4 regions of the Streptomyces sp. NPDC058697 genome follow, and region 1 is predicted to be linked to each of the others. Evidence: riboswitches for the same ligand, from Rfam matches in the RefSeq annotation. Region 1 holds a riboswitch; each other region holds the start of a gene.

The links. Region 1 has a riboswitch for cobalamin ahead of ACFWXQ_RS33940 (cobalamin biosynthesis protein). Riboswitches for the same ligand answer to the same signal wherever they lie in the genome.
Region 2: linked by a shared signal. The riboswitch ahead of ACFWXQ_RS11475 (CbtB-domain containing protein) and the one ahead of ACFWXQ_RS33940 (cobalamin biosynthesis protein) in region 1 are both predicted to bind cobalamin.
Region 3: linked by a shared signal. The riboswitch ahead of ACFWXQ_RS37790 (ribonucleoside-diphosphate reductase subunit alpha) and the one ahead of ACFWXQ_RS33940 (cobalamin biosynthesis protein) in region 1 are both predicted to bind cobalamin.
Region 4: linked by a shared signal. The riboswitch ahead of ACFWXQ_RS21585 (ABC transporter substrate-binding protein) and the one ahead of ACFWXQ_RS33940 (cobalamin biosynthesis protein) in region 1 are both predicted to bind cobalamin.

What each region holds. Positions count from the first base shown of each region.
Region 1 is NZ_JBHXSU010000019.1:65,906-73,391, forward strand. Features, by position in the region: gene ACFWXQ_RS33925 (lysozyme) at 1-201, shown strand, start outside; gene ACFWXQ_RS33930 (anion permease) at 376-1,617, shown strand; gene ACFWXQ_RS33935 (hypothetical protein) at 1,630-1,851, shown strand; cobalamin riboswitch at 1,992-2,128, shown strand; gene ACFWXQ_RS33940 (cobalamin biosynthesis protein) at 2,226-3,182, shown strand; gene ACFWXQ_RS33945 (cobyric acid synthase) at 3,179-4,711, shown strand; gene cobN (cobaltochelatase subunit CobN) at 4,708-7,486, shown strand, end outside.
Region 2 is NZ_JBHXSU010000004.1:141,951-149,436, reverse strand. Features, by position in the region: gene ACFWXQ_RS11505 (SDR family oxidoreductase) at 1-46, shown strand, start outside; gene ACFWXQ_RS11500 (PQQ-dependent sugar dehydrogenase) at 43-1,224, shown strand; gene ACFWXQ_RS11495 (AbfB domain-containing protein) at 1,467-2,795, opposite strand; gene ACFWXQ_RS11490 (hypothetical protein) at 2,994-3,143, opposite strand; gene ACFWXQ_RS11485 (ferredoxin) at 3,287-3,679, shown strand; gene ACFWXQ_RS11480 (histidine phosphatase family protein) at 3,779-4,402, opposite strand; cobalamin riboswitch at 4,533-4,675, shown strand; gene ACFWXQ_RS11475 (CbtB-domain containing protein) at 4,711-4,935, shown strand; gene ACFWXQ_RS11470 (CbtA family protein) at 4,965-5,735, shown strand; gene ACFWXQ_RS11465 (acyl-CoA dehydrogenase family protein) at 5,897-7,087, shown strand; gene ACFWXQ_RS11460 (flavin monoamine oxidase family protein) at 7,103-7,486, opposite strand, start outside.
Region 3 is NZ_JBHXSU010000025.1:5,130-12,615, reverse strand. Features, by position in the region: gene ACFWXQ_RS37815 (hypothetical protein) at 1-403, shown strand, start outside; gene def (peptide deformylase) at 568-1,221, shown strand; gene ACFWXQ_RS37805 (helix-turn-helix domain-containing protein) at 1,252-2,214, opposite strand; gene ACFWXQ_RS37800 (hypothetical protein) at 2,308-2,544, shown strand; gene ACFWXQ_RS37795 (ribonucleotide-diphosphate reductase subunit beta) at 2,457-3,497, opposite strand; gene ACFWXQ_RS37790 (ribonucleoside-diphosphate reductase subunit alpha) at 3,497-5,911, opposite strand; cobalamin riboswitch at 6,050-6,221, opposite strand; gene ACFWXQ_RS37785 (GNAT family N-acetyltransferase) at 6,254-6,772, opposite strand; gene ACFWXQ_RS37780 (nucleoside hydrolase) at 6,832-7,486, opposite strand, start outside.
Region 4 is NZ_JBHXSU010000008.1:249,632-257,117, reverse strand. Features, by position in the region: gene ACFWXQ_RS21595 (CoA-binding protein) at 1-128, opposite strand, end outside; gene ACFWXQ_RS21590 (TIGR03767 family metallophosphoesterase) at 233-2,143, opposite strand; cobalamin riboswitch at 2,315-2,502, shown strand; gene ACFWXQ_RS21585 (ABC transporter substrate-binding protein) at 2,569-3,603, shown strand; gene ACFWXQ_RS21580 (FecCD family ABC transporter permease) at 3,600-4,613, shown strand; gene ACFWXQ_RS21575 (ABC transporter ATP-binding protein) at 4,613-5,461, shown strand; gene ACFWXQ_RS21570 (hypothetical protein) at 5,570-6,331, shown strand; gene ACFWXQ_RS21565 (SixA phosphatase family protein) at 6,328-6,879, shown strand; gene ACFWXQ_RS21560 (YigZ family protein) at 7,081-7,486, shown strand, end outside.

The DNA of each region.
Region 1 (7,486 bases):
ATGTGCACGGGCAACAGCGCCGCGTTCGCCGCGAACCATCCGCTGTGGCTGGCCCGCTACAGCTCGACGGCGGGGTCACTGCCGTCCGGCTGGAACTTCTGGACCTTCTGGCAGTACGACAACGGCGGGAGCCTGCCGGGTGACCAGAATCTCTTCAACGGATCCCTGAACCAGCTCAGGGCGTTCGCGAGGGGACAGTAGGGGTAGCGGACCCCTGAATTCCGCCTCTGTTCGAGACCTCTTGCCGCCGCTCCGACACAAATGGAGTGGCGGCACCTCTATTGAGACACCCTGAAGCCCATCTCAGTTCATCTTCCGTTCATCCAGGTTACCTACGGTCCCCGTGCCACTGACATCCAAGAGAAGCCTGGGTAAATGGAACACATCACGCTCCTACTCGGAATCGTGATCGTTACCGCTCTCGTGTTCGATTTCACGAACGGTTTCCACGACACGGCCAACGCGATGGCGACGACCATCTCGACAGGTGCCCTGAAGCCCAAGACGGCGGTGGCCATGTCCGCCGTGCTGAACCTCGTCGGTGCGTTCCTCTCCGTGGAGGTCGCCAAGACGATCTCCGGCGGCATCATCAACGAAGAGGGCATCCGCACCGAAGTGATCTTCGCGGCGCTCGTCGGCGCCATTCTGTGGAATCTGCTGACCTGGCTCCTGGGTCTGCCCTCCAGTTCCTCCCACGCACTGTTCGGCGGCCTGATCGGTGCCGCGGTCATGTCGGCCGGCTGGTCGTCGGTGAACGGTTCGACCGTCGTCACCAAGGTCCTGCTCCCCGCGATCGCCGCGCCGCTGGTGGCCGGACTCGCCGCGATGCTCGCCACCCGGCTGACGTACCGCATCAGCGACAAGGCCGGTGAGCAGGCGACCTCCAAGGGCTACCGCGCGGGTCAGATCACCTCCGCGGGCCTGGTCTCGCTGGCCCACGGCACGAACGACGCGCAGAAGACCATGGGCATCATCACGCTCGCCCTGGTCACCGGCGGTGTGCTCGCGCCCGGGTCGAATCCCCCCATGTGGGTCATCGTCTCGGCCGGTATCGCCATCGCGCTCGGCACCTACCTGGGCGGCTGGCGCATCATCCGCACCATGGGCAAGGGCCTCACCGACCTCGCGCCGCCGCAGGGCTTCGCCGCCCAGACCAGCGCCGCGACGGTCATCCTGGCCTCCTCGCACCTCGGCTTCTCGCTCTCCACCACCCAGTCCTGTTCCGGCGCCGTGATGGGTTCAGGCCTCGGCCGCAAGGGCGGCGTCGTCCGCTGGTCGACCGCGACCCGGATGTTCGTCGCCTGGGGCCTCACGCTCCCCGCCGCCGGACTGGTCGGCGCGGGCGCCGAGTTCCTCACCAAGCAGGGCACCTGGGGCATCGTCCTCACCGGCGCGCTGCTGATCGCGGGCTCGGCGGTCATCTGGACGCTCTCCCGCCGCCAGCCCGTCACCGTCGACAACGTGAACGACGTCAGCGGCGAGCCCGCGGGCGTCGTGACCACCGCCATCGCCGCCGTCACCCCGCCGCCGACGGGCACGGTCGCCGCGGCCGACGACCTCAAGACCACCATCCCGGGCCCGGACGCCACCGAGCCCGTCCGTACGGCCACGGTGTAAGGAACCCACAGCATGAAGATCGACTGGGCAGCCCTCGGCTCCGTCTTCGGAGTCAGCCTCATCGTCACCGTCGCCCTCGTGGGCCTCTTCACCCTCGGCATCGTCGGCCTCTCCAAGCGCGAGTCGGCCTCCGCCCAGGGCGGCACCGCGACCCTCGCGGTCACCGGCGCGTACGCCTGCTTCGCCGCGTGCGCGGCAGCGGTGGCGTACGGCATCTCTCTGATCGTCGCCTGACGCGTACGGCACCTCCGTCACGCACGACTGCGCCCCGTCGACCCCTCGGTCGGCGGGGCGCAGTCGTGTCCGCGTGAGCGGCGATGTGGGCCTCAGCACACTCTCCCGTCGCAGGTCAACAGCAAGTTGACGGGTGTTCGTGGGCGTGGTGGACTGCCGGAGCCATGTACGGCGGCAGGAGAGGAAGCCGGTGCGAATCCGGCGCGGTCCCGCCACTGTTACCGGGGAATCGATACCCCGGGAGCCAGGAACTCTCGCCGTCGGTCTCGTCGAACCAGGGCGCGGACACCCTGAGTGAGGACAAATCGCCATGCCCGGCTGCCCAAGTGCCTTTCCAGCGACGGTTGTGCCCGATCTGACGGTCGGCTGAACCGATGCGTGCCGATCGCGTCTTCGCGTACGGCGCCGCCGCCGGCCTTCTCGGTGACCTGCTGCTCGGCGATCCCCGCCGGGGGCATCCGGTCGCCGCGTTCGGACGGGCCGCGGGAGCCGTGGAGCGGGTGCTGTGGCGGGACCACCGGGGGTGGGGCGCGCTGCACACCGCCGTGTGTGTGGGTGGCGCCACCTCGCTCGCCGCGCTCGCCGGGCGTTCCGTACGTCCCTCTCGTGCCGCGTCCGTCGCCCTGACCGCCGCCGCCACCTGGTCCGTTGTCGGCGGGACCTCGCTCGGGCGGGAGGCCCGGGCCATCGGCGGGGCGCTCGCCGCCGGGGACATCGAGGTGGCCCGGGAGCGGCTGCCTCATCTCTGCGGGCGGGATCCGCAAGCGCTGGACGCCGACGGGATCGCCCGGGCCGTCGTGGAGTCCGTCGCCGAGAACACCTCCGACGCCGTGGTGGGCGCCCTCGTGTGGGGTGCCGCGGCCGGTGTGCCGGGGCTGGTCGGATTCCGTGCCGTGAACACGCTCGACGCGATGGTCGGGCACAGGTCCGCCAAGTACCGGCGGTACGGGTGGGCTTCCGCGCGGCTCGACGACGTCGCGGGGTGGCCGGGGGCGCGGCTGACCGCCGTCCTCGCCGCCGCCGCGGGAAGTGATCCGCGCGGGGCCGTACGCGCCTGGCGTGCGGATGCCGTCAAGCATCCGAGCCCCAACGCCGGGCCCGTCGAGGCCTCGTTCGCGGGGGCGCTCGGCGTGCGGCTGGGCGGGACGCTCTCGTACGCGGGACGGGTCGAGCACCGGCCCGTACTCAATGGTGAGGGGCGGGCCGTGGAGGTCGGGGACATCGAGCGGGCCGTGCGGCTCTCGCGGCGCGTGGGCTGGCTCGCGCTCGGCGTGAGTGTCGCCGGACGGCTGCTCGTCAACGGCCTTCGCTCGAAGGGGCGTACCTCATGAGCCGGGGAACGAGCGGGGGAACGGGTGGCGGGCTGCTCGTCGCCGGTACCACCTCCGACGCCGGCAAGAGCGTCGTCACCGCCGGGATCTGCCGGTGGCTGGTGCGGCAGGGCGTCAAAGTCGCACCTTTCAAGGCGCAGAACATGTCGCTCAACTCGTTCGTCACGCGGGAGGGCGCCGAGATCGGGCGGGCGCAGGCCATGCAGGCGCAGGCCGCGCGCGTGGAGCCCACCGCGCTCATGAATCCCGTACTGCTCAAGCCGGGCAGCGACCGGAGCAGTCAGGTCGTCCTCATGGGCAAACCTGTCGGGGAGATGAGTGCCCGCGGCTATCACGGCGGGCGTCAGGAACAGCTCCTCGGGACGGTCCTGGAGTGCCTCGCCGAGTTGCGGGGCACGTATGACGCGGTGATCTGTGAGGGGGCGGGCAGTCCCGCCGAGATCAATCTGCGGCGGACGGACATCGTGAACATGGGCATCGCGCGCAACGCGCGGCTGCCCGTGCTCGTCGTCGGCGACATCGACCGCGGGGGTGTCTTCGCCTCCTTCTTCGGGACCGTGGCGCTGCTCTCGCCCGAGGACCAGGAGTTCGTCGCCGGGTTCCTCGTCAACAAGTTCCGCGGGGACGTGTCCCTGCTGGAGCCCGGTCTCGACATGCTCAACAACCTCACCGGGCGTCGTACGTACGGGGTCCTGCCCTTCCAGCACGGTCTCGGCATCGACGAGGAGGACGGGCTCCGGGTCTCGCTGAGGGGCTCGGTCCGCGAGTCCGAGGTCTCCTCCCCCGTCGGCGAGGACATCCTGCGAGTCGCCGTCTGCGCGGTCCCGCTGATGTCCAACTTCACGGACGTAGACGCGCTGGCCGCCGAACCGGGCGTCGTCGTGCGGTTCGTGGACCGGGCGGAGGAACTCGTCGACGCCGACCTGGTCATCGTGCCCGGCACCCGCGGCACGGTCAGGGCCCTGGAGTGGCTGCGCGAGCGCGGCCTCGCGGACGCCCTCGCCAGAAGGGCCGCGGAAGGGCGTCCCGTCCTCGGTGTCTGCGGTGGCTTCCAGATCCTCGGCGAGCACATCGACGACGACGTCGAGTCGCACGCCGGCCAGGTGGACGGGCTCGGACTCCTCCCCGTGCGCGTGCGGTTCGCACGGGAGAAGACCCTGACCCGGCCGGTCGGCGTGGCGCTCGGCGAGCCCGTCGAGGGGTACGAGATCCATCACGGGGTCGCCCGGGTCACAGGCGGGGAACCTTTCCTGGACGGCTGCCGGGTCGGCGAGGTCTGGGGCACGCACTGGCACGGCTCGCTGGAGTCGGACGGCTTCCGCCGGGCCTTCCTTCGCGAGGTGGCGGCCGCCGCGGGGCGCCGCTTCGTACCGGCCGCCGACACGTCGTTCGGGTCGCTGCGCGAGGAGCAGCTGGACCGGCTCGGCGATCTGATCGAGGAACACGCGGACACGGACGCGCTGTGGCGGCTCATCGAGTCCGGCGCGCCGACAGGACTGCCCTTCATTCCACCGGGAGCACCCGCATGAGCACAGTGTTGTTGTTGTCGACCGCCGACACGGATCTGCTGGCGGCGCGTGCCGCCGGCGCCGCGTACCGGATCGGCAATCCGACCCGCGTGGATGTCGCGGAGGAGCTTCCCGCGCTGGTCCGGGGCGCGGACGTCGCCGTCGTACGGCTGCTCGGCGGCAAGCGCGCCTGGGAGGACGGGCTCGCCGCGCTCAAGGCGTCCGGCATCCCGACCGTGCTGCTGGGCGGGGAGTCCGTCCCCGACGCGGAGCTGATGGCCGAGTCGTCCGTGCCCGCCGGTGTCGTCGCGGAGGCACTGCGCTATCTCGTCGAGGGCGGCCCGGAGAACCTGACCGAGCTGGCCCGCTTCCTGTCCGACACCGTGCTGCTGACGGGCGAGGGCTTCGAAGAGCCGCGGAAGATGCCGGAGTTCGGGGTCCACGGCGAGCGCGCGCACGTCGAGGGCCGTCCGACCGTGGGCGTGCTCTTCTACCGGGCCCACCAACTCAGCGGCAACACCGCCTTCGTGGACACCTTGTGCGACGCGATCGAGGCCCGGGGCGCCAACGCCCTTGCCGTGTACTGCGGTTCGCTGCGCGACGCCGACACGGGCCTCTACGAAATCCTCGGCAAGGCCGACGCGCTGGTCGCCACGGTCCTCGCCGCCGGCGGCACGCACGCCTCGCAGGCGTCCGCGGGCGGTGACGAGGAGGCCTGGGACATCGGCGCGCTCGCCGACCTCAACGTCCCTGTCCTGCAAGGGCTCTGCCTCACCTCGTCACGGTCCGCCTGGGCCGGGTCCGACGCCGCCCTCTCCCCCATGGACGCGGCGATGCAGGTCGCGATCCCCGAGTTCGACGGACGCCTCATCACGGTCCCGTTCTCCTTCAAGGAGCAGGGCCCGGACGACGTTCCGGTGTACGTCGCCGACCCCGAGCGGGCCGCGCGGGTCGCCGGGATCGCCGTGCGCCACGCCCGGTTGAAGCACAAGCCCAATGCGGAGAAGAAGCTCGCGCTGGTCTTCACCGCCTATCCGACCAAGCACTCCCGGGTCGGCAACGCGGTCGGCCTCGACACCCCCGCCTCGGCGGTACGGGTCCTCGACGCGCTGCGGGACGCCGGGTACTCCCTGACCGAATACCCGGACAACGGCGACGAGTTGATCCACCGGCTCATCGCGGCCGGCGGCCACGACGTCGAGTGGCTGACCGAGGAGCAGCTCGCGTCCGCCCCCGCCCGCGTGCCGCTCGCCGACTACCGGGCCTGGTTCGACAAGCTCGACCCTGATCTACGGAACGGGATGCTGGAGGCCTGGGGCGAGCCGCCGGGCAACCTCTACGTGGACGGCGACGACATCGTGCTGGCCTCCCTCCAGTTCGGGAACGTCGTCGTGATGATCCAGCCGCCGCGCGGTTTCGGCGAGAACCCGATCGCGATCTACCACGACCCGGACATGCCGCCGTCGCACCACTACATGGCCGCCTACCGCTGGCTGGACAACAGCTTCGGCGCCGACGCCGTGGTGCACATGGGCAAGCACGGCACGATGGAATGGCTGCCGGGCAAGGGACTCGGGCTCAGCGGCGGCTGCGCGCCGGACGCCGTCCTCGGCGAACTGCCCCTGGTCTACCCCTTCATCGTCAACGACCCCGGCGAGGGCACCCAGGCCAAGCGCCGCGGCCACGCCACGGTCGTCGACCACCTCGTGCCGCCGATGGCCCGTGCGGACACGTACGGCGATCTGGCGAAGCTGGAGCAACTCCTCGACGAGTACGCGCTCGTGTCCGACCTGGACCCGACGAAGGCCCCGGCCGTGCGGGCCCAGATCTGGACGCTGGTCAAGGCGGCCGAGCTGCACCACGACCTGCATGTGGACGACCAGCCGGACGATGACGCCTTCGACGAGTTCGTCATGCACATCGACGGTTATCTGTGCGAGATCAAGGACGTGCAGATCCGCGACGGCCTGCACATTCTCGGCGGCGGCCCGGAGGCCGAGCCGCGCGTGAACCTTGTACTGGCCGTGCTGCGGGCCTCCCAGGTGTGGGGCGGGACAGCAAACGCGCTGCCGGGGCTGCGGGCCTGTCTCGCCGAGCATTTCGGGCTGGTCGAGAAGGAGTTGCTGGGCGAGCCCGGCGCGCCGTTGAAGGTGCCGGTCGAGCTGAGCGATCTGGTCCCGGGACCCTCACGGTCGGCGGCCGACGCGATCGATCTCCTTGAGCAGTTGTGCCGCCGGTTCGCGGAGGGCATGGAGGAGCGCGCCTGGGATGTCGCCGCCGTGCCCGCTCTCGTACGCGAGGTCCTCGGCACCGAACTCCCGGACGCCGTCGCGGTGTTGGAGTTCGCGTGCCGTGAGGTGGTGCCGCGGCTTGCCCGTACGACGGACGAGATCGACCACATCCTCCTTGCCCTGAACGGCGGTTACGTCCCGGCGGGCCCCTCGGGCTCACCGACCCGCGGACTCGTGAACGTCCTGCCGACCGGCCGGAACTTCTACTCCGTCGACCCCAAAGCGATCCCGTCCAGGCTGAGTTGGGAGGTCGGACAGGCGCTCGCGGACTCGCTCGTGCAGCGGTACCTCCAGGACACGGGCGACTACCCGAAGTCCGTCGGCCTGACGGTCTGGGGCACCTCGGCGATGCGCACGCAGGGCGACGACATCGCGGAGATCCTGGCGCTGCTGGGCTGTCGGCCGGTGTGGGACGACGCCTCGCGGCGCGTCACCGGCTTCGAGGTCGTGGGCCTGGAGGAGCTGGGCCGGCCGCGCATCGACGTCACGGTCCGCATCTCCGGCT
Region 2 (7,486 bases), on a different contig from region 1:
CGTACGGCGGCTCGGGTTCGCCGAAACACTGAAGGTGAAGTCATGAATGGTGTGTCACGTGGGTGGAGCGGGAGTCTGCGTGGTTCTGCGCGGGCGACGGTTGTCGGACTGTCGACCGGGGCGCTGTGCCTGGGACTTGTACTGAGTGGCTGTTCCGGCAGGTCCGAGGAGTCGGAGCGGCCGAGGGCGTCGCTGCCGACGACGTCTGCGAAGTCCGGCGGCGGTGACGCCGCGACGCTGGGCGAACCCACAGAACTGACCACCGGACTTGACGCGCCGTGGGGGCTGACCTTCTTGCCCGACGGCTCGGCGCTGGTCTCCGAACGGATCACCGGTGAGATCCTGCGCGTACCTGCCGACGGCGGTGACGCCCGCACGGTGGGGGTCGTCCCTGATGTGAACGCCACATCAGAGGGAGGACTCCTCGGCATCGTCGCCTCGCCCGACTTCGCCGACGATCGCACGGTCTACGCCTCGGTCTCCGGCGCAAGCGAGAACCGTATCGTCGCGCTCACGATCGCCGCGGACTACGACGCCCTCGCCCTCGAACGGGTTCTGCTCGACGGAATCCAGACCGCCGACCGCCACCACGGTGGCCGGATTGTCATCGGTCCCGACGGCCACCTGTGGATCGGCACCGGCGACGCCTTCGAACCCGAAAACGCCGCGGACGACAACTCCCTCAACGGCAAGATCCTGCGCATCGCCACCGACGGCTCCGTACCGCGGGACAACCCTGAAGACTCACCGGTCTACTCCAGCGGGCACCGCAACGTTCAGGGCATCACCTTCGGGCCGGACGACACTGCTTACGCCTCCGAACTCGGCCACCGCACCTGGGACGAGGTCAACGTGCTCCGCGCGGGCGCCGACTACGGATGGCCGGAGTCCGAGGGCACCCAGGGATCGGCCGGCGAAGAACCCATCGCCGTCATCCACCCCGACGACGCCAGCCCCTCCGGCGTCGCCTACGCCGAAGGATCCCTGTGGATCGGCGCCCTCGGCGGCCAGCGGCTGTGGCAACTCCCCGTCGACGGCCAGGCCGCCACCGCCGAGCCCATCGCCCACTACCAAGGCGAATACGGCCGCATCCGCACCGTCGAAGTCGCACCTGACGGATCCCTGTGGATCATCACCTCCAACACCGACGGTGCCACCTGGGGCGGTACCGATCCACGCTCCGGCGACGACCGCATCCTCCGCATCGAAGTGGAAGAGCCCTGACCACAGCCCAGGCAACACCCACATGGCGGGCTGTGGTCTCGTCGTGAAGGCCGGCTGGACACCACCACAGCCGCGGCCAGCCGCCCGTCCGATGCCGCAGGCCCAGCCGTCGCTGGACAGAAGGACTGGAGGAAGTGGCGGTCTCGGAACTCATCGGGCGAGCGGCCACCGCTGCACCATCGGCCGCTGCAACTGTGCAACCGATGTGCAACGGCTTAGGTCGGACGACGTTGCCGCGCAGGTCAGAAAGGCGTCACCGCCACGAACGAGCTGTCCTGGCGGAACAGGTCCGTGCCGTCCGAGGGGTCGACGCGGAGTTGGTAGTTGTAGTGGCGCAGGTAATAGCCGGGGTAGTTGTACGACTCCAGGCGTACGGAGGTGCCGGCGCGGGCGATGAAGGTGGCGTCCCTGGCGAACGTCGACGAGCCGTCGTTCGCGTCGAAGCGGCCCCGGAAGTCCCAGTGCCGCAGGTAGTTGCCGGCCGCGTTGCGGAACGAGTAGCCGTTCGCGTCGGCGAGGCCCGCCACGATCGTGAACGTGGACGCCTGCTTCTCCGCGGTCGTGCTGGAACTGGTCAGCACGGGCAGGTTGAGCAGGGCGGACTGCTCCTGCCAGTAGCGGGTGGTGAAGTTGCCCGACTGGAGGTAGCGGGTGACGCCCGTCGGCAGGGTCACACCACCGGACACCGTCTCCTTGATCACCGTGAAGTGGCGTGCCGTCCCCGAGATGCCCGGCAGTACCTTCGGCGCGCTCCAGGTGGCGAAGGTGTCGTAGCTGTCGCTGTAGTAGTAACTGCCGTCGCCGTACCCGTCGAAGAAGATCCGCCACGCGCCGTTGTCGAGCTGTATCAGCGCGGCGCCCTCCCGAGTGCCGCCCCAGCCCGCCCAGTTGCCCGTCCTGCTGATCGTGTACGGCCCGGCGAGCGCGGTGCTCGTGCCGTACTCGATGTACTTGGACGTCTCGTTCTTCGTGAAGGCGTGGTACGTCGAGCCGGTCTTCACGAAGAACGTGTCGATGTGGTTGGCGCCGATGCCGGACAGCGCCACCGGTGAAGTCCAGGCGGTGAGCGCGGAGTTGGTGGCCTTGAGCAGATACGGAGTGAAGATCCACTCGTTGCTGGTGACCGAGCAGGACACGAGGATGTTCACGCTGCCGTCGCTGTCGACGAACCACTCCGGCGCCCAGGCGCGCGACAGGTTCGCGATCGGCACGGTGTAGTCGTACAGGAAGGTCCAGTTGCTGCGGTCGGAGCTGCGGGCGAAGCCGATGGTGGTGCTGGTGTCCTGCCAGGTGTGCGTGGTGTAGGTGATGTAGTAGTAGCCGTCCGTGTGCTTGAAGATGCTGGCGTCGCGGATGCGGCCCGCGGGCGGCGTGTACGCGGACGCCCTGAGGAGCCGGAAGTCCGTCGCGTCGTCCGACTGGTAGACGTTCACCGTGCCGTCGTTGCTGTTGAGGAACGGCACGATGGTGTAGCGGGTGGCCGATCCGCGGGGCGGCGCGGCCGCGGAGGCCGAGCCGAGCAGGCCGGGCAGTCCGCCCACGACGAGCGCCGAGACCGGCAGGGCGGCCATCGCCCGCAGCAGGCTCCGGCGGGAGGGTGCGAAGGGGCGGGCGGCGCCGGTCGCGTCCGGGGCGGTGGCAGGTCTGTGGGAGTTGTCTGGCGTGATCATGTGCGGCTCTCCTCGTTCGGAGTTCGGACTGTGCTGCTGGTGCTGGATGTGCCAGTCCCGTGGGCCCGGGGTCGTCCGTCCCGGGGTCCACGGGGTGGTTCAGAAGCGGGTGCCGACGGGCGTGCCGTCCCTCGGGACGAGCCGGTCCCTGGCGGGCGGCAGGGGGTGGTCGGACGCACGCGGTTCCGTGATGACGTCCGAGTCGCGGAACGTGGTACGGCTGAGGGCGGGCGTGCCCGGACTGAGCATGGATCGATATATCGAACGCGGTTCGGTAAACCGGTCAGAACGTAGAGGGCGGCCGTGACCACGTCAATAACTTCGACACGCTCAGCCGCTTCTGGCCCCGTTGGGGCGCGCCTGGGCCGTGCGAAGGCGGGTTTGGCGTGGCGATGCCCGGCTACCCGAACCGTGTGTCACTAACAGAGCAGCAGGAACTCGTTCGTTTCCTCGAGGACCGGTTCGCCTGTGCGCAGGCATGTACCGAGTGCGCACGGGTCTGTGCCCTGCGCGCGAGCCTCGCCGAACTCGACGGCCCCGACGACCAACAGGAGTTGCGGCGCAAGGGCATCCTGTGCGCGGAGGTCTGCGACGCGACCTGCCGTGCCCTGGCCGAGCAGGTCACACAGGCCGAGGCCGGGATGCGCGCCCAGGTGGAGTGGTGTCGTGCCGTCTGCCTGGAGACCGCCCATGTCTTCGACCGGAACCCCGGCGCCGAGAAGGCCGCCGAGGCCTGCCGCGACTGCGCACGCGCCTGCACGGAATTCCTCGCCCTGCTGAGGTGAGGTCCCGTGCGGTGAGTTTTGGGTGCCGCGTCCCGAGGAACGCCACGCCCCCAAGGTGCCGCGTCCCGAGGAGCGTTCAGTCGGGCGCTCGCCGTCGCCTCACTCTCCGAGCGCTCTCCCGACCCGTACGTTCCAGCGCCCGGCCCGCCCGCTGAACTCCGTCGCGGCCAACGGCGGCACGTCGACGCGCCAGAACGCCGGCTCCGGGGCCCCGAGTGCCCGCACCACCCCGGCCCGTACGATCTCCGGCTCGACGACGGCGATGATCCGGACGGAGCCTGGTCGTGAACCCCCAGCCGAGTCGGATGCTGAAGCCCCGGAACCCGGATCCGCCACCGTCTCCAGCCACTTCGCGACGCGCTCGCACAGCCCGCTCACCGACTCGCCGCCGTGCGGGGCGGACGACGGGTCCGCCAGCCAGCGGCCCACGGCCTCGGGTTCGTCGGTGCTCACCTCGGCGAGGGTCGCCCCGCGCCAGCGGCCCACGTCCAGCCCGGCCAGGTCGGGCTCGGTGACGGCGAGGGCGTCGAGCCCGAGGGCCGCCGCCGTCTCCCGGCAGCGAACGGTGGGCGAGACCAGGACCCGGTCGGCGGACGGCAGCGAGCCCGCGGCCGCCTCGGCGAGCCGCAGCCCGGCCGGGTCGACGGGACATCCGTCGTCGAAACGCGCCTCCCGCAACGCCGCGCTCATCGCTGGTGAGATCAACATCACTCGGCTGGTCATCGTCCCGCCCTCACGTTCCACACGTGCTCAACACCCCTGTCCGTACCGGGAATTGGGGGCGTGACCAGGGCCCCGGCGCGCCCCCGGCATTCCATGCGCCCTTGGCCGCGCCTCCGCTTCGCGGTACCTTCTCGTCGATATTGACGACGGTACGACGGAAGCCGGTGAGAATCCGGCACGGTCGCGCCACTGTAAGCCCCGCACAACCGCCTTCCACCGGGGGAGGCGGAGGTCGAGCAAGTCAGACCCGTGGCCGTCGTCCTGTGCACCACCGAGATGGGACGCGAGTTCCCCCAGGAGGTCCTGCCATGGCGCAGTCCGCCGTCGCTCAGCCGACCGTAACCACCCCCGACGTACCCGCAAAGCTGCCGATCGGCGCGATCGCTCCCTGGGCGGTCTTCCTCGGCATCCTGATGCTGGTGCTGCTCTACTTCGTCGGTGCCGAACAGGGCGCCACCTCCCTGGTCTCGGGCGAGGGCGTGCACGAGTGGGTGCACGACGCCCGCCACCTGCTCGGCTTCCCCTGCCACTGACGGCGACAAAGAACCGACAGGACAACCCAATGAACTCCGTCACCGTCAGAAATCTCCTGGTGCGGGGCATGCTCGCGGGTCTTGCCGCGGGTGTGCTCGCCCTGGTCGTCGCCTACTTCCTGGGCGAACCCCGCGTGGACGAGGCCATCGCGTTCGAGGAGGCCCACGCCCACGAACACGGCGGCGAGGAACTCGTCACCCGTGCGATGCAGTCCACCGGTGGTCTGTCCACCGGCGTCCTCGTCTACGGGGTCGCGTTCGGCGGCATCGCCGCACTCGCGTACTGCTTCGCCCTCGGCAGGATCGGCCGCTTCGGGCCGCGCGCGAGCGCGCTGCTGCTGGCGGGCGCCGGTCTGGTCGCGGTCTACCTGGTGCCGTTCCTCAAGTACCCGGCGAACCCGCCCGCCGTCGGCGACCCCGACACCCTCAACCAGCGCACCGCGCTGTTCCTCCTGATGATCGTGCTCAGCGTGCTGCTGGCCGTCGCCGCGGTGATCCTCGGCAAGCGCCTCGCACCGCGCCTGGGCAACTGGAACGCCACCCTCGCGGCGGGCGCGTCCTTCGTCCTGGCCGTCGGCCTGGCGTACGCGTTCCTGCCGTCGTTCAACGAGGCGCCGGAGGGCTTCCCCGCCACCCTGCTGTGGCAGTACCGCCTGGCGACCCTGGCCATCCAGGTGACCCTGTGGACCGCGTACGGCCTGGTCTTCGGGCTGCTCGCGGAGCGCGTGCTGGCTCCCGGGACGGCCGGGGCCGAGGGAGAGAAGGCACCCGAAGGGCGGGCAACTCCCGTCGCGCACTGATCCGTTCACGCAGCCGAAGGGGTCCCGGGAGCACATTCCCGGGGCCTTATCGCATGAGTGTGTACGTCACCGGCATTCCCAATTTCTGGAACACGTTCTACGGTGTGCGCCGTCAGGTCCGGGTGGCCGAACGAGCGGGCCAGTGGGAGCCAGGAGGCGCCGTGCATCTCGAATACACGCCGGAGCAGCAGCGGTTGCGCACCGAACTGCGCGCCTACTTCGCGGAGTTGGTCCCCGAGGACGTGTACGCCCGATACGGCGACCCGGCGGCGCAGAAGCGCTTCTACCGCGAGACCATCCGCAGGCTCGGCTCCGACGGCTGGCTCGGCGTGGGCTGGCCGAAGGAGTACGGCGGGCGCGGTCTGAGCCCGATGGAACAGTTCATCTTCTTCGACGAGGCCGCCCAGGCCGGCGTACCGCTGCCGCTGATGGCGCTCAACACGGTCGGGCCGACGATCATGCAGTTCGGTACCGACGAGCAGAAGGGGTACTTCCTGCCGAAGATCCTCTCCGGCGAACTCGACTTCGCGATCGGCTACAGCGAACCCGACGCCGGCACGGACCTGGCCGCGCTGAAGACCAAGGCGGTCAGGGAGGGCGACGAGGACACCGGCCACTACACGGTTGACGGCCAGAAGATCTGGACGACCAACGGCGACACCGCCGACTGGGTCTGGCTCGCCGTGCGCACCGACCCCGACGCCCCGCCGCACAAGGGCATCACCATGCTCCTCGTGCCGACCTCCGACCCCGGCTACTCCTGCACGATCATCAACACCCTCGCCTCGCACGACACCACCGCGAGCTACTACGAGAACATCCGCGTCCCCGCGTCCCGCCGTGTCGGCCAGGAGAACAAGGGCTGGCGGCTGATCACCAACCAGCTCAACCACGAGCGGGTCACCCTCGCCGCGCACGGCACGATGGCCATCCGCGCCCTGCACGACGTACAGCGCTGGGCCATGGAGACCAAGCTCGCCGACGGGCGCCGCGTCGTCGACCTCCCCTGGGTGCGCCGCCGCCTCGCCCAGACCCACACGAAGCTCGACGCGATGAAACTCCTCAACTGGCAGATGGTGAACGCCGTCCAGGAGGGCACGCTCACCCCGCAGGACGCCTCCGCCGTCAAGGTGTACGGCTCCGAGGCCCGCCGGGACGCCTACGCCTGGCTCATGGAGGTCGTCGCCGTGGCCGGTGTCCTCAAGGAGGGCTCCGCGGGAGCCGTTCTCCATGGCGAACTTGAGCGCGGCTACCGCTCAGCCGTGATCTTCACCTTCGGCGGCGGCAACAACGAGATCCAGCGGGAAATCATCTCGTGGATCGGTCTGGGCATGCCGAGGGTACGGCGGTAGCCGGGTGCGACAGAGCTAGGCCCTGGGCCGGCCCAGCTGGTTGAGCACCTGGGCGGCGGCCTCGTTGCCGCTGTCGTGGGAGAAGTCGACCTGATCGGTGATGACTCCGGCCCAGAAGAGGGTGTCGCCGACCGGCTCGTAGATCTCCCGGGCGCCCGTGATCCGCTCCGAGTCCGTGAAGGCGGCGCGGGCGAAGGGGTCCTTCGCCCACTCGTGCTCCATGACCTTGACGGGCGTGAGGCTCCGGTCGCCCGCGATGCCCCGGACCACTTCGAGGAACTCCCGGTGACGCTTCCGGGCGGGCAGCGCCAGCAGCCGTTCGGCTTCGTCCTCCTCGGCCCCGGCGAAGACGATCCGACCCGAGTGGCGGGGCTGTCCCATGGCGGCGTTCATCAGCCA
Region 3 (7,486 bases), on a different contig from region 1:
CGTGTTCGACGAGATCGAGCTGTGGGCGCCCTCTCCCGTGCCGACCTGGGTCGTGCTGCTGGAAGCCGAGACCGAGGACGACCGGAACGCCCTGGAGCGGCTGGCGGCCGACGCCGGGTTCGCCGCGGAGGACTGGTCGTCGTCCGTCCGGCTGCTCTGCCGGATGTGTTCCGAGTCCCGGATGCCGTCCGACGAGGGGGACGGGGAGCATCTCGATCCGCACGATCACAGTGAGCCGGGGCATCCGGGGCCGCTCGGGCACCGGACGGACGGGCAGCTGTGGGTGCCCGAGCGGGAGTGTGGGCTTGCCGCCCCCGCCTCGTTGGTGCGGGGGTTGCTGGACGGGTGGGTTGCCGACAGTCCGGATTCCAGGGACTGGCGGGATCTGGAAGAGGTTTGTTAGGGGCGGCTCGGACGGCTGTCTGCTGCGGGTGCGTCGTGGCTTGTCGCGCAGTTCCCCGCGCCCCTGAAGGGGCGCCCTGTCGGGGGCGCCCCCTGTCGGGAGCGTGCCCCCGTACCCTGTATCAGCATCACAACCCTGTTTTCCGAGGAAGGCTTACGTCGGTCATGGCGCAGCAGGACACCGATCAGCAGCACGTGGGCGTGCTCCCCGTGGACGACGAGGGCTTCGTCATCGACAGTGAGGACGACGCGGGGGAGCGTGAGGCGGCCTATCGCGGGCGCGGCTCCTCGCGGCCCATCACGGTCGTCGGGAACCCCGTACTGCACAAGGAGTGCAAGGACGTCACGGAGTTCGGCGACGACCTCGCCAAGCTGGTCGACGACATGTTCGCCAGCCAGCACACCGCCGAGGGCGTGGGCCTGGCCGCCAACCAGGTCGGCGTCGACCTGAAGGTCTTCGTCTACGACTGCCCGGACGACGAGGGCAAGCGGCACGTGGGCGTGGTCTGCAACCCCGTGCTCGTCGAGCTGCCCGCCGAGCGGCGCCAGCTGGACGAGAGCAACGAGGGCTGCCTGTCGGTGCCGACCGCGTACGCGCCGCTGGCCCGGCCCGACTACGCCGAGGTCACCGGGCAGGACGAGAAGGGCAACCCGATCAAGGTGCGCGGCACCGGCTACTTCGCGCGCTGCCTCCAGCACGAGACGGACCACCTGTACGGGTACCTGTACATCGACCGGCTCTCCAAGCGCGAGCGCAAGGACGCGCTGCGGCAGATGGCCGAGAACGAGCCGCGGTACCCGATCGTCGCGAACGACTGAACCACCGCCGCATCACGCTGCGGCGCGCGTTCAGGCGGCCTCCGTGCCCCTGAACGTGCGCCGGTACGCGTTCGGGGTCGTCCCGAGCGAGCGGACGAACTGGTGGCGCAGCGCGGCCGCGGTCCCGAACCCCGTGCGGTCCGCGATGAAGTCCATCGTCTCGTCCGTGCCCTCCAGCAACTCCTGGGCCAGCAGCACCCGTTGACGCAGCAGCCAGCGGTACGGAGTCGTGCCCGTCTCCTGCTGGAAGCGGCGGGCGAACGTGCGCGGGGACATGTGCGCGCGAGCGGCGAGCTGCTCGACGGTCACCTCCTGGTCGAGGTGGCGCTCCATCCAGACGAGCACCTCGCCGACCGTGTCGCACTGCGAGCGCGGCAGCGGCCGCTCGATGTACTGGGCCTGGCCGCCGTCCCGGTGCGGGGGCACCACCATGCGGCGCGCGATGGCGTTGGCGACCTCGGGCCCGTGCTCCTCGCGCACGATGTGCAGACAGGCGTCGATGCCCGCGGCCGTGCCGGCGGAGGTGATCACCGGGCCCTCGTCGACGTACAGGACGTCCGGCTCGACGTCGATGCGCGGATACCGCTGGGCGAGTTCGTCCGCGTGCCGCCAGTGCGCGGCGCACCGCCGTCCGTCGAGGAGCCCCGCGGCGGCGAGCACGAACACTCCGGAGCAGACGCTGAGCACCCGGGCACCCCGCTCGACGCCCCGGCGCAGCGCGTCGAGCAGCTCCGGCGGATACTCCCTGGTCGCATAGGTGTTCCCGGCCGGTACGGCGATCAGGTCGGCGCTCTCCAGCCGTTCGAGCCCGTGCTCGGTGTGCACGGAGAAGCCGGCGTGCGTGCTCAGGGTCGGCCCCTCGGCGGAGGCGACCGCGAAGTCGTACACGGGCAGGCCCTGGTCGCTGCGGTCGAGGCCGAAGACCTCGCAGACGACGCCGAGTTCAAAGGGATGCACGCCGTTGAGCAGGACGACGGCCACGTTGTTGAGCATGCTGCCAGTGTGCATCAGATCTGGCAGGAAATCGAGGGTGTGCGGCAGTGCTGCCACTCACGGTAAGGAGTAATCGGCGCGACAGTGGTGTCCATGGAAACGACACAGCTGGAAGGCCTGATCTCAATGCTCTTCGTCCTCGGAATCCTGGTCCTGCTCGTCCTCCCCTCGGTGATCGGCATCGTGCGCGACCGGCGCATCGACCGTCAGCTCAGGGAGGCCGAGCAGGGACACCGCGAGGATCAGAAGTCCTCGTCGAAGCCGACCGAACCCTCCACGGCCACCTGGTACGCCGAGGGCCGGCGCTCGAAGAAGTTGGTCAGCTCCTGAACACCCTGCAGCTCCATGAAGGAGAAGGGGTTCTCGGAGCCGTACACCGGAGCGAAGCCGAGGCGCGCCAGGCGCTGGTCGGCGACGCACTCCAGGTACTGCCTCATCGAGTCGGTGTTCATGCCCGGAAGGCCGTCACCGCACAGGTCGCGCGCGAACTGCAGCTCGGCCTCGACGGCCTCCCGGAGCATGTCGGTGACCTGCTCCTGCAGCTGGTCGTCGAAGAGCTCCGGCTCCTCCTTGCGGACGGTGTCCACGACCTCGAAGGCGAAGCTCATGTGCATCGTCTCGTCGCGGAACACCCAGTTGGTGCCCGTCGCCAGACCGTGCAGCAGACCCCGGCTGCGGAACCAGTAGACGTACGCGAAGGCACCGTAGAAGAACAGCCCCTCGATGCACGCGGCGAAGCAGATGAGGTTCAGCAGGAAGCGGCGGCGGTCGGCCTTCGTCTCCAGCCGGTCCAGCTTCTCGACCTCGTTGATCCACCTGAAGCAGAACTCGGCCTTCTCGCGGATGGACGGGATGGACTCCACCGCGTCGAAGGCCGCGGCCCTGTCCTCCGGGTCCGGCAGATACGTGTCGAGCAGCGTCAGATAGAACTGGACGTGCACGGCCTCCTCGAAGAGCTGACGGCTCAAGTACAGCCGCGCCTCGGGGGAGTTGATGTGCTTGTAGAGCGTCAGCACCAGGTTGTTCGACACGATCGAGTCGCCCGTCGCGAAGAACGCGACCAGCCGGCCGATCATGTGCTGCTCGCCCGGTGACAGCTTCGCCAGATCGGTGACGTCCGAGTGGAGGTCGACCTCCTCGACGGTCCAGGTGTTCTTGATCGCGTCCCGGTAGCGCTCGTAGAAGTCCGGGTAGCGCATCGGACGCAGGGTCAGCTCGAAGCCCGGGTCGAGCAGGTTTTTATTGAGCACAGCCTTGACGGTCTTGTCGGGAGCGGTGGTCATTACTGGCAGGCCTCGCAGGACTCGGGGTTCTCAAGGGAGCAGGCGACGGCGTCCTCGTCGGGAGTCGCGGGAGTCGCCTGTACGGGGATGGGGGCGGCCGCGGCCGTGGAGGAACCCGCGGCACGGGCGATGCGCGTCGCCGGGCGCGAGCGCAGGTAGTACGTCGTCTTCAGCCCCGACTTCCAGGCGTACGCGTACATCGAGGAGAGCTTGCCGATGGTCGGCGTCTCCAGGAACAGGTTCAGCGACTGGGACTGGTCCAGGAACGGCGTCCGGGCCGCCGCCATGTCGATCAGGTCGCGCTGCGGGATCTCCCACGCCGTGCGGTACAGATCGCGCACGTCCTGCGGCACCCAGGCGAAGCCCTGCACCGAGCCGTTGGACTCGCGCAGCGCCTCCCTGGTCTGCGCGTCCCACACGCCGAGCTTCTTCAGCTCCGCCACCAGGTAGGCGTTGACCTGGAGGAACTCGCCGGAGAGCGTCTCGCGCTTGAACAGGTTGGAGACCTGCGGCTCGATGCACTCGTAGACGCCCGCGATGGACGCGATCGTCGCGGTGGGCGCGATCGCGAGCAGCAGCGAGTTGCGCATGCCGACCGAGGTGATCCGCTCCCGCAGCGCGGCCCAGCGCTCCGGCCAGTTCAGCTCCACGTCGTAGTGGTCGGGGTGCAGCACGCCCTGTGCCGTACGGGTCTTCTCCCAGGCGGGCAGCGGGCCGTTGCGCTCGGCGAGGTCGGCGGACGCCTCGTACGCGGCGAGCATGACGCGCTCGGCGATCCGGGTGGAGAGCGCCTTGGCCTCGGCGGAGTCGAAGGGCAGCCGCAGCTTGAAGAAGACGTCCTGCAGACCCATCGCGCCCAGGCCCACCGGCCGCCACTTGGCGTTGGAACGGCCCGCCTGCTCGGTCGGGTAGAAGTTGATGTCGACGACCCGGTCGAGGAAGGTGACGGCGGTACGGACGGTCGCGTCCAGCCGCTCCCAGTCGATGTCACCTGTCGTTGTGTCGACAAAGGCACCCAGGTTCACCGAACCGAGGTTGCAGACCGCCGTCTCCCCGTCGTCCGTGACCTCCAGGATCTCCGTGCAGAGGTTGGAGGAGTGGACCGTGTGGCCGGGCAGCGCGGTCTGGTTGGCCGTGCGGTTGGCGGCGTCCTTGAAGGTCATCCAGCCGTTGCCGGTCTGCGCGAGGGTGCGCATCATGCGGCCGTACAGATCGCGGGCCGGGATCGTCTTCTTGGCGAGGCCCCGGTCCTCCGCCTTGCGGTAGGCGGCGTCGAACTCCTCGCCCCACAGGTCGACCAGCTCGGGCACGTCGGAGGGCGAGAACAGCGACCACACGCGGTCCTCGTTGACCCGGCGCATGAACTCGTCCGGGATCCAGTGCGCGAGATTCAGGTTGTGCGTACGCCGGGCGTCCTCACCGGTGTTGTCGCGCAGCTCCAGGAACTCCTCGATGTCGGAGTGCCAGGTCTCCAGGTAGACCGCGGCCGCGCCCTTGCGCCGGCCGCCCTGGTTCACGGCGGCCACCGAGGCGTCGAGCGTCTTCAGGAACGGGACGATGCCGTTGGAGTGCCCGTTCGTCCCGCGGATCAGGGAACCGCGCGAGCGGACACGGGAGTACGCGATACCGATGCCGCCCGCGTGCTTCGAGAGCCGGGCGACCTGGTGGTAGCGGTCGTAGATGGAGTCCAGCTCGTCCAGCGGGGAGTCGAGGAGGTAGCAGGACGACATCTGCGGGTGCCGCGTACCGGAGTTGAAGAGCGTGGGGGAGGACGGCAGGTAGTCGAGGCGGCTCATCAGCCGGTACAGCGCGGCCACTTCGTCGACGGACCTGGTCGAGTCGTCCTCGGCGAGGCCGGCGGCGACACGCAGCATGAAGTGCTGGGGAGTCTCGATGACGGACCGCGTGATCGGGTGCCGCAGCAGATACCGGCTGTGCAGCGTGCGCAGGCCGAAGTAGCCGAAGCGGTCGTCACCTTCGAGGTCGATCAGCGCGTCCAGACGGGCCGCGTGGGTCCGTACGAACTCGGCGGTGCGGTCGGCGATCAGGCCCTCGCGGTGGCCGACCGCGACGGACTCGGAGAAGGACCTGACCCCCTGCGAGGCGGCCTCCTCGGCGATGCCGATCGTCAGCAGACGGGCGGCCAGCTTCGAGTACACGGGGTCCTCGGAGATGAGGCCCGCGGCCGACTCCGTGGCCAGCTCGCGCAGCTCCGCGGTGATCCCGTCGGCCCCGACGGAGGACCGGCCGCGCAGCGCGGCGGCGGCGACCCTGCCGGGATCGGCGTCGGGAAGGTCGGCGGTGAGGTCGGTCAGGGTCCGCAGCAACACGGTTCCCGGTCCGTCGGCCTCGGCCCTGTCCTGCTGGTACTGGGGCGCTTTCGCTGAGACCGGATCGGCTGGCGCGATGGTCACGTGGGGCTCTCCCTCGCTCGGCACGGGGCCTGCGGGGAGAGGGGTTCGGGGCACACGGGGGTACACGCTCTGCGCAGCGGTACGCCGCGTCCACCGGCCCACTCCGCGAGGCCCGGACGTCATGGCACCCGGGCCGGGTGGCCTGGGCACGCTGTCGGCAGGTCCTCGGACTGACCAGGCGCACGGCTCTCCTCTGGGGACAGACATGCACAAGTACACCGTTGCGGGACAGTTCCGGATTCGCACCGGATTCCCCTGCGGCGACAGCGAGCATGAGCATACATCTTGTGCCGGGCTCGGGAAGCACCCCCACATCTTGTGTCGTGTCGGCTTCGGAGGGTGTCAGAGTGTCAATTCGTAGGTGAGCAGCATGATGTCGTCGAGGTCCGGGACCGGGTTCCAGTCGCGGTCGGGGGCGCGGGTGAAGCCGAGGCGTCCGTAGATGCGATGGGCGCTGTGCATGGTGCGCTGGGTGGACAGCACGACGCGTATGCAGCCGTCCGTGGCCCGGGCGCGGTCGACGCAGGCACGCACGAGGGCCTCGCCCGCCCCGTGCCCGCGGGCCTCCTTCGCGACCGCCAGCATCCGTATCTCTGCCTCGCCCTCGCGCGCGATGTCTGCCATCGGCCCGCCGGACGGGACGAAGGTCACGCCGCCGACGACCCGCTCGCCCGCGCCCGCCCCCACCACGGCCACCAGTACGTCGGCCGCGGCGGCCCGCTTCGCCACGTCCCGCAGCTCGCCCAGATACTCGTCGCTCTCCCCGAAGTCGAGCAGCCCGTCGCCGAGATAGGCCTGCGCGGTGATCTCGCCCACAGCCTCGTACTCCTCGGGCCTCGCCCGCCTGATCACGATGGTCATGCTTGGCAGTGTGCCCGAGGGGTACGACAGAGGTCGCCGAGTTTTTCCCAGGGGCGGGCTCAGCCCACGGCCGGCCACTGCGGGAGGGTCGTGACGAAGTCCTTCGTGAAGTCGCGGGGGCCCGGGCCGAGGGCCACGCGGCCCGTGAGGCGGGTGCGGGCCGTCAGGGCGGGCGACTCGGTGTAGTAGTTCCGCTGGGCGGCCGAGGGGACGAACACGGTCTGGCCGCGGGTGAGTTCGCTGGAGCACTCGACGACGACGGCTCCCTCCGCGAGCGTCACGAACGACTCGTCCGCGCACACGCCCACGGCGAGCGGGTCGTGCAGCGGGCAGGAGTCGCCTCCGCCGTGGCGGCGGTAGGAGTCGGTGTAGACCCGCAGCAGCCGGGCGGCGAGCGCCGCGCCCGTCCCCGCCGCCTCCAGCGCGGCGAGGTCGGCGGGGCCGAAGAGCCAGCGGTGCGAGGCGTCCAGGTCGACCATGGTGAACGGGATGCCGGAGGAGAGCACCACCTCGGCGGCGTCCGGGTCCGCCCACATGTTGAACTCGGCGACCGGGGTGATGTTTCCGGGCACCTGCGCGTTGCCGCCCATGAACACGAACTTCTTCACGCGGCGGGCGAAGGCCGGGTCCTCCAGGAGCGCGATGGCCACGTTGGTGAGCGGGCCGGTGGCGCACACGGTCAGCTCGCCCTCGTGCTCCCGGGAGAGCCGCAGC
Region 4 (7,486 bases), on a different contig from region 1:
CCGTAGCGCTGGAGGACGTCCGCCACGCCGTACGCGGCGCGCCGCTCGTTCGACGACAGGCCGACGATCGCCCAGGTGTCGCCGGACTCGCTGAGGATCTTGCGGATCGTTGCCGGGTCGCCGTACACGGTCGGCCTCCTTGGGATGTGTACGCGGGATACGTACAAGGGCTACTGCGCGCGACAACAGCGAGCGCGGCCCGGTGATTCCCCCGCCATCGGCTTCCTCGGGTTCACGCCGAGGCGGTCACCAGCAGTTCCACGTTGCGGTCGCCGGGACCGCCGGCCCAGCCCTCGTGGACGCCCTTCGTCATGCCCGTGGCCAGGTCGGGGGCGTTGTACGACAGCTCCCGGTACAGGGAGGCGAGGCCCACCGCCGACAGGTCGGTGAAGTCCGGGTCGGTTCGGTGCGGGGCGGCGGACTCGACGAGGGTGGCGAACAGGGACACCGTGCCGTCCCCGTTGTCGGCCAGCTCGATCACCCGGGCATGGTGCGGATAGTCCAGGTGGGAGGCGGTGTTGACCTCCCAGAAGGACCGGGCGGGCGTGGCGTGCGCGTGGGGAGTGATCCGGTTGACATGGCTGTGGCCGTTGATCCAGGCCACCACGTTCGGGAAGCGGTGGAGCAGGGCGAGGACCTCCGCACCGTCGTGCCGCGGCTCCTCGGTGCGGGCGGCGTCGGGGCGGCGGGTCATGCTCGGACTGTGGTGGTGGCTGAAGACCAGCACATGGGCGTCGTCGGCCCCGGGGTTGCGTACGAGGCGGCCGTCGGCGTCGTAGGACCGGGAGCTGTGCGCGGCCAGCGTCCGCTCCAGCCAGCGGAGTTGATCGGTGCCCAGCGAGCCCTCGTAGTGGCCGCTGCGGTACGTCGTGTCGATGCTGATGCCGATGACGTTCTCGGCCACCCGGAACGAGTAGTACATCCGGTCGCCGTCGAGGTTGTTCTCCGTGTAGCCGTGGCCGACCGGGCCCGCACCGGCGTGGGCCGGGTCGAGATGCGCGGCCAGGTAGTCGTGCGGGGTGAACAGTCGGCGCCGTTCGTCGGCCGTGACCGTCCGCGCCGAGGCCGTGTGCCTCTTCAGGATCGCCGAGAGCACCTCGCTCTTGGGGTCGTCGCCGGAGTTCAGCGCCTTCGCGTAGGCGGCCGCGTCCGTGGCCGGGACCGACAGCAGCTTGCGGGAGCCGACGGCGAAGTCGCCCAGCGCAGGGGACAGACAGCCGCCGGGAATGTCGTCGTGGTTGCCGACCGTGGAGTACCAGGGGATGTCGAGCCCCGGGCTGGTCACCGGCCGTATCGCGGCGTCGAGGAAGCCGGGGATGCGGGGCAGCCCGCGCCGCTTGTCCAGGTCGCGCAGGGCCGCGTCGTCCGGGTGCCAGTAGAGGGGCAGGCCGGAGTTCTGGACGCCTTCGTACGCCGCCGGATCCCCGGTGTTGGGAGTGATCCTGCCGCCGCTCATCAGCGTGAGGAACCACTCCAGTTCGATCGCGGAGTTGTTGTCGATGTTGTCGCCCGTCGTCATCACGAACGAGGGCACGAGGCCGGTGTACGGGCCCCCGCCGAGCGCGTTCACCTGCTCCACGAGCGCCACCGCCCCCGCCACCGTCAGCGCCTCCTGGGCCCGCCACGCGGCAGGCCTGCGCGACCGCAGGAACTCGGTGCGCAGCGGGTTCTGCACATCGGTGAGGTGGAGGTCGGTGAACTGCACGAAGCACGCGAGCGGTGTGCGCCGGTCCTGGCGGCCGGTGGCGGCAGGCGCGAGCTCTCCGCGTACGACCACGGGCCAGCCGGGGCCGGAGACGAGCCGGCGGTAGGTGTCGGTGTGCGCGCGGCCTCCGAGGCGGGCCGTCGTCTCCAGGGTGGTCGTCGCGTACGGGGCCGCGCGTCGCGGCGCCGGCCGTCGGGTGGCGGCGGCCGGCTGCGGGGCCGCACTCTCCGCCGCGGGCTGCACGGAGGGGGCCGGGCGCTGCCGTGGGAAGACGGCCGCCGCTCCTCCGGTCGCTCCCGCCGCGACGGCGCCGGACGCGAGCAGAAAGCGCCGACGGTTGATCGAGGACGCGGGCGGGGACGGGGATGGGGACGGGGAAGGGGGTGTGGACGAGGGCGGGGGAGTGGGTGCGGTCCCCGCCGTTTCGGTTCCGGTCATGGGGCGGCCCTCCGGTGCCTCCGAGTGACTCAACTAGCGGAACCACTCATTCAGGCCGCGGGGGCAGGGCCCTGGGCAGGGGCGTGGCGTGGCCGTGAACACCGCCGGAACAGGTGGAGCGGCTGCTGGGCCCGTACTGCCTGCCCGTCCGCCGGTCCGTGACACCCGCCGTGATAGCTTGCCGAGGCCAGTCGAACCCATGTACGTGGGTCAGGGAATCCGGTGGGAATCCGGAGCTGACGCGCAGCGGTGAGGGTGACGGGCGTGGCATCGGCCACTGGACCGGTATGACGGTCCGGGAAGGCGCCTCGTCCGGGTGACCCCGAGTCCGAAGACCTGCTGGCGGCCTCCGCGGTCACGCGCCGACGGGGGAGCACCGTACGACCGGGCTCCGCGTTCGAGCCCTCGACGCCTGAGGAACTCCCGTGCCCGTCGCACGTCTTGCCCGTCCCGCTGCCCTCGTCCTGACCGGGGCTCTCCTGCTGACCGGCTGCGGTTCGGGAGATTCGGGAGACTCGTCGTCCGGCACGGACTCCGGGGTCGCCGTCACCCTCGACAACTGTGGACAGACCGTACGCGTCGAGGCGCCGCCCGAGCGGGCCGTCTCCCTCAACCAGGGCACCACCGAGATCATGCTCTCCCTCGGCCTCGCCGACCGGATGGCCGGTACCGCGACCTGGACCGACCCGGTGATGAAGGGCCTGGAGAAGGCGAACGCGAAGGTGGAGCGGATCGCCGACAACAACCCCTCCTTCGAACGGGTCCTGGACGCAGACCCCGACTTCGTCGCCGCCTCGTTCGTGTCGACGCTCGGCAAGGGAGGCGTGGCCACCCGGGACCAGTTCGAGAAGCTCGGCGTGCCCGCCTACGTCTCGCCCTCCGACTGCGTCGGCAAGGACAACGACTCGGGCGGCGACGGCGCGCGGACGAAGGCCCTCGGCATCGACGCCATCTACGGCGAAGTGCGCGACCTGGCCGCGGTGTTCGGCGTCGAGAAGCGGGGCGAACAGCTCGTCGCCGACCTCAAGCAGCGGACGAAGAAGGCCACTTCGGGGATCGACGCCTCCGACGTCACCCTCCTGTACTGGTTCGCCAACTCCGACTCGCCCTACATGGCGGGCTGTTGCGGCGCGCCCGGCGTCATAACCCGGACCCTCGGCGCGAAGAACGTCTTCGACGACACGCACGAGGAGTGGCCCCAGATCAACTGGGAGACCGTCGCCGACCGCGACCCCGACGTGCTCGTCATCGGCGACCTGACGCGCAAGTCGCAGACCGCCGAGTCCGCGAAGAAGAAGATCGAGTTCCTGGAGTCCGACCCGGTCACCAGGAACATGACCGCAGTCAAGAAGAAGCGGTACGTCCTGCTCAGCGGGCAGGCGATGAACCCGACCATCCGCACGGTCGAGGGCGTCGAGCAAGTCGCCTCCGCCCTGCGGGAGTTCGGGCTCACCGGGTGACACGGCCGCGCCTGGGACTGCTCATCGCCGCGGGCGTCGCCCTGCTCCTCGTGTCCGTCGCCGTCGCGATCACCATCGGTCCGGCGGACATCCGGGTCGGTGACGTCTGGTCCGTGGTCGCGTCCCATCTCGGCTGGGGCAGCTCGGAGTTGACGCCGATCAGGGAGGGGATCGTCTGGGAGCTGCGGTTGCCGCGCACGCTCCTGGCTGCCGTTTGCGGGGCCGGACTCGCCGTGTGCGGCGCGGTGATGCAGTCCCTGTTGCGCAACCCGCTCGCCGACCCCTTCGTCCTGGGCGTGTCCTCGGGTGCCTCGACGGGCGCCGTGATCGTGGTCGTCCTCGGTGTCGGCGGGGGCCTGGTCTCGGTCTCCGCGGGCGCGTTCCTCGGCGCGGTGCTGTCGTTCGGGCTCGTGCTGCTGCTCAGCCACACGCTCGGCGGCGCGACGGACCGTGTGGTGCTGAGCGGAGTCGCCGCGATGCAGCTCTTCTCCGCGCTCACCTCCTTCGTCGTGATGACCGCCGCCGACGCCGAGACCACCCGCGGGGTGCTGTTCTGGCTGCTCGGTTCGCTGAGCGGGGTCGGCTGGACCGACGTCTGGGTGTGCTTCGCGGTGCTCGCGGTGACGCTGCTGGTGTGCCTCGGGTACGCGCGCACGCTCGACGCGTTCGCCTTCGGCCAGGACGCCGCCGCGACGCTCGGGGTCTCCGTGGCCCGTACGCGACTGGTGCTGCTGTGTGCCACGGCGTTGCTGACCGCGGCACTCGTCAGTTCGGCGGGTGCGATCGGTTTCGTCGGTCTCGTACTGCCGCATGCGGCAAGGGCGTTGGTGGGGTCCGGGCACGCCCGGCTGCTGCCGGTCACGGCCCTCGCGGGCGCGGTGTTCCTGGTGTGGGTGGACACGCTGGCCCGTACCGTCCTCGATCCCCAGGAGGTGCCGGTGGGCGTGGTGACCTCGCTGATCGGCGTACCGGTGTTCGTGCTGGTGCTGTACCGGACCCGGAGGGCGTGATGACGGCGGAGAACATCAAGAGCACCGGGCATGCGCAGGCCGCAGAGGAGGCCGGGCGCGCGCAGGCGGTATCCGGAGAGGGACTCCGCGCCCACCGCGTCACACGGACCGCCGACGGCCGTGTCATCCTCGACGGCGTCAGCATCACCCCGGCCCCCGGCACCACCGTCGGACTGCTCGGCCCGAACGGCTCCGGCAAGTCCACCCTGCTGCGCCTGCTCGCCGGGGTCCTCGCTCCCGCCTCCGGTGTCGTCACCCTCGACGGCAGCCCCCTCGCCGAACTGGGCCGCCGCGACATCGCCCGCCGTGTCGCCGTGGTCGAGCAACAGGCCGACACCCAGGTCGAGTTGAGCGTGCTGGACGTCGTACGGCTCGGCCGCACACCCCATCGCCGCGCCTGGACCCCCGCGTCCGAGGCGGACGAGCGGGCCGTACGCGACGCGCTGGACCGCACCGGCCTCACGAACCTCGCCCGCCAGTCCTGGCACACCCTCTCCGGCGGCGAGCGGCAGCGCGTGCAGATCGCCCGCGCGCTCGCCCAGGAACCCCGCGAACTGCTCCTCGACGAACCGACCAACCACCTGGACATCCAGCACCAGCTCGACCTGCTGACCCTCGTCACCTCGCTCCCGGTCACCAGCGTCGTCGCCCTGCACGACCTCAACCTCGCGGCGATGTACTGCGATCAGCTCGTCGTCCTGCGCGAGGGACACGTCGTGGCCTGCGGCGGTCCGGGCGACATCCTCACGGAAGAGCTCATCGCCGAGGTGTACGGGGTCCGGGCCGCCGTCACACGGGAGGGCCCCGACGACCGGCCGCACGTGCGCTTCCTGGGCACCGTGAGTTGACCGGCGCACCGGTGAATCGTGCTGGCCACACCGGTGATTCGCGAACACGTGTCCGGAAATGACGTCCGCCTCCCTGCGCCGGACCCCGCACGCGCCTACGCTCACCCCGTGCTGCGTATCACCGACGCCCGAACCGGCGAGCCCACCGACGCCACCCCTGCCCGCCGGGGCCTGACCCGCGTCGAGGCCCATGTGCCGCGCCCCGACACCACGGGCCTGCGCGTGCTCCTGGTCGCCGACGTCCTCGTACGCGCCCTGGAGATCAGCGGGACGCCCGTCTGGACCGTACTGACCGGCACGGAGGGGCGCGCGGAACTCCGGGCCCGGGCCGCGGTGCTCGGCATCCGGCCGTTCGAGGACGAACGGGACAGCGGATCGGGCCTCGGCGAGGCGCAGGTACTGCACGTGTGCGCTCCGGAGGCCGGGTCGGCGGGCGGTGCGGGTGAGGACAGTGAGACGGCGAACGGTCTGCGGGTCGAGGTCGCCCCGGTCGACGCCGCCGGCGGAGTGGCGGACGACGAGGAGCGCGCCTCCGCCCTCCGCCTCGCCCTGCTCGCGTGCCCCCGCCGCGAACCCCTCCGGCTCGACGAGGCAGCCCTCACGGACGCCGAGGACACCCTGAGGCGCTGGCGGGGCGCCGTCGCCACCTGGGCGACCCGGCCGTCCGGCCCCATCCCCGATCCCGTACGCCAACAGCTGCGCGCCGCCTGGGAGGACGACCTGGACGTGCCCGCCGTACTCGCCGTGCTGCGCAAGGTGGAGACGTCGGGGACCGTCCCGGACGGCGCCCGCTTCGAGACGTACGCCTACGCGGACCGGCTCCTCGGGCTCGAACTCACCCGTGACATCGGCCGCGGGACCCCCTCGTGATCGCGCGCGCCGGAACGGGCCCGCTGCGCCGCCTTGTCGTCCTGCGGCACGCCAAGTCGGCCTGGCCGGACGGCGTCCCCGACCACGAGCGGCCGCTCGCCCCGCGCGGGCGCCGCGACGCCCCGGCCGCCGGACGCGTGCTCGCCGACATCGACTGCCTGCCCGACCTGGCGCTCTGCTCCACCGCCGTACGCGCCCGCCAGACCTGGGAGCTGACCGCCGGACAGTGGGGCACACCGCCTCCCGTACGCCACGATCCGCGGCTGTACGCGGCCGACGTTCCCGAGCTGCTCGAAGCGGTGCGCGAAGTGTCCACGCACACCAAGACGTTGGTGCTGGTCGGGCACAACCCCGGTCTGGAGGAGCTGGTGCTGACCCTGGCCGGCGACAGCCTCGACGACGCGCTGGACGACGTACGGACGAAGTTCCCCACGTCGGCGATCGCGGTCCTCGCCTGGCACGGCGACGACTGGGGCTCCCTCGGCCCCGGCACGGCACTGCTCACCGACATGATCGTGCCGCGCGGACGGAAGCCGGGGCAGGGCTAGGGGCAGGGGCCAGGGCACTGGCGGGGGGCGGCTCCCCGGCGTCGGGCTTCGCCCCTTCAGGGGCGCGGGGAACTGCGCGATCAGCCACAAACGGCCCGCACGTACATCCAACCGCTCAGGCAGTACGGCGCCGAAGCAGGGCCGAGGCCGGGGCGGTAGGGGAGGCGATCCCCGGCCGGGTGCAGCGCATACGCTGGCCCGATGCAGGACGAGTACCGCACGGTGGCACGCGCAGGCGTGCACGAGACCGAGGTCAACCGCTCACGCTTCCTCTGCGCACTGGCGCCGGCGGCCACCGAGCAGGAGGCCCAGGCCTTCCTTGCCGCCGTCCGCAAGGAGCACGCAGACGCGACGCACAACTGCTTCGCCTACGTCATCGGCGCCGACGCCTCCGTCCAGAAGGCGAGCGACGACGGGGAACCGGGCGGCACGGCGGGCGTCCCGATGCTCCAGATGCTGCTCCGGCGCGACATGCGGTACGTCGTCGCGGTCGTCACCCGCTACTACGGAGGCGTCAAACTCGGCGCGGGCGGGCTCATCCGGGCCTACGGCGGCGCGGTGGGCGAGGCCCTGGACACCCTCGGCACGATCACACGTAGACGCTTCC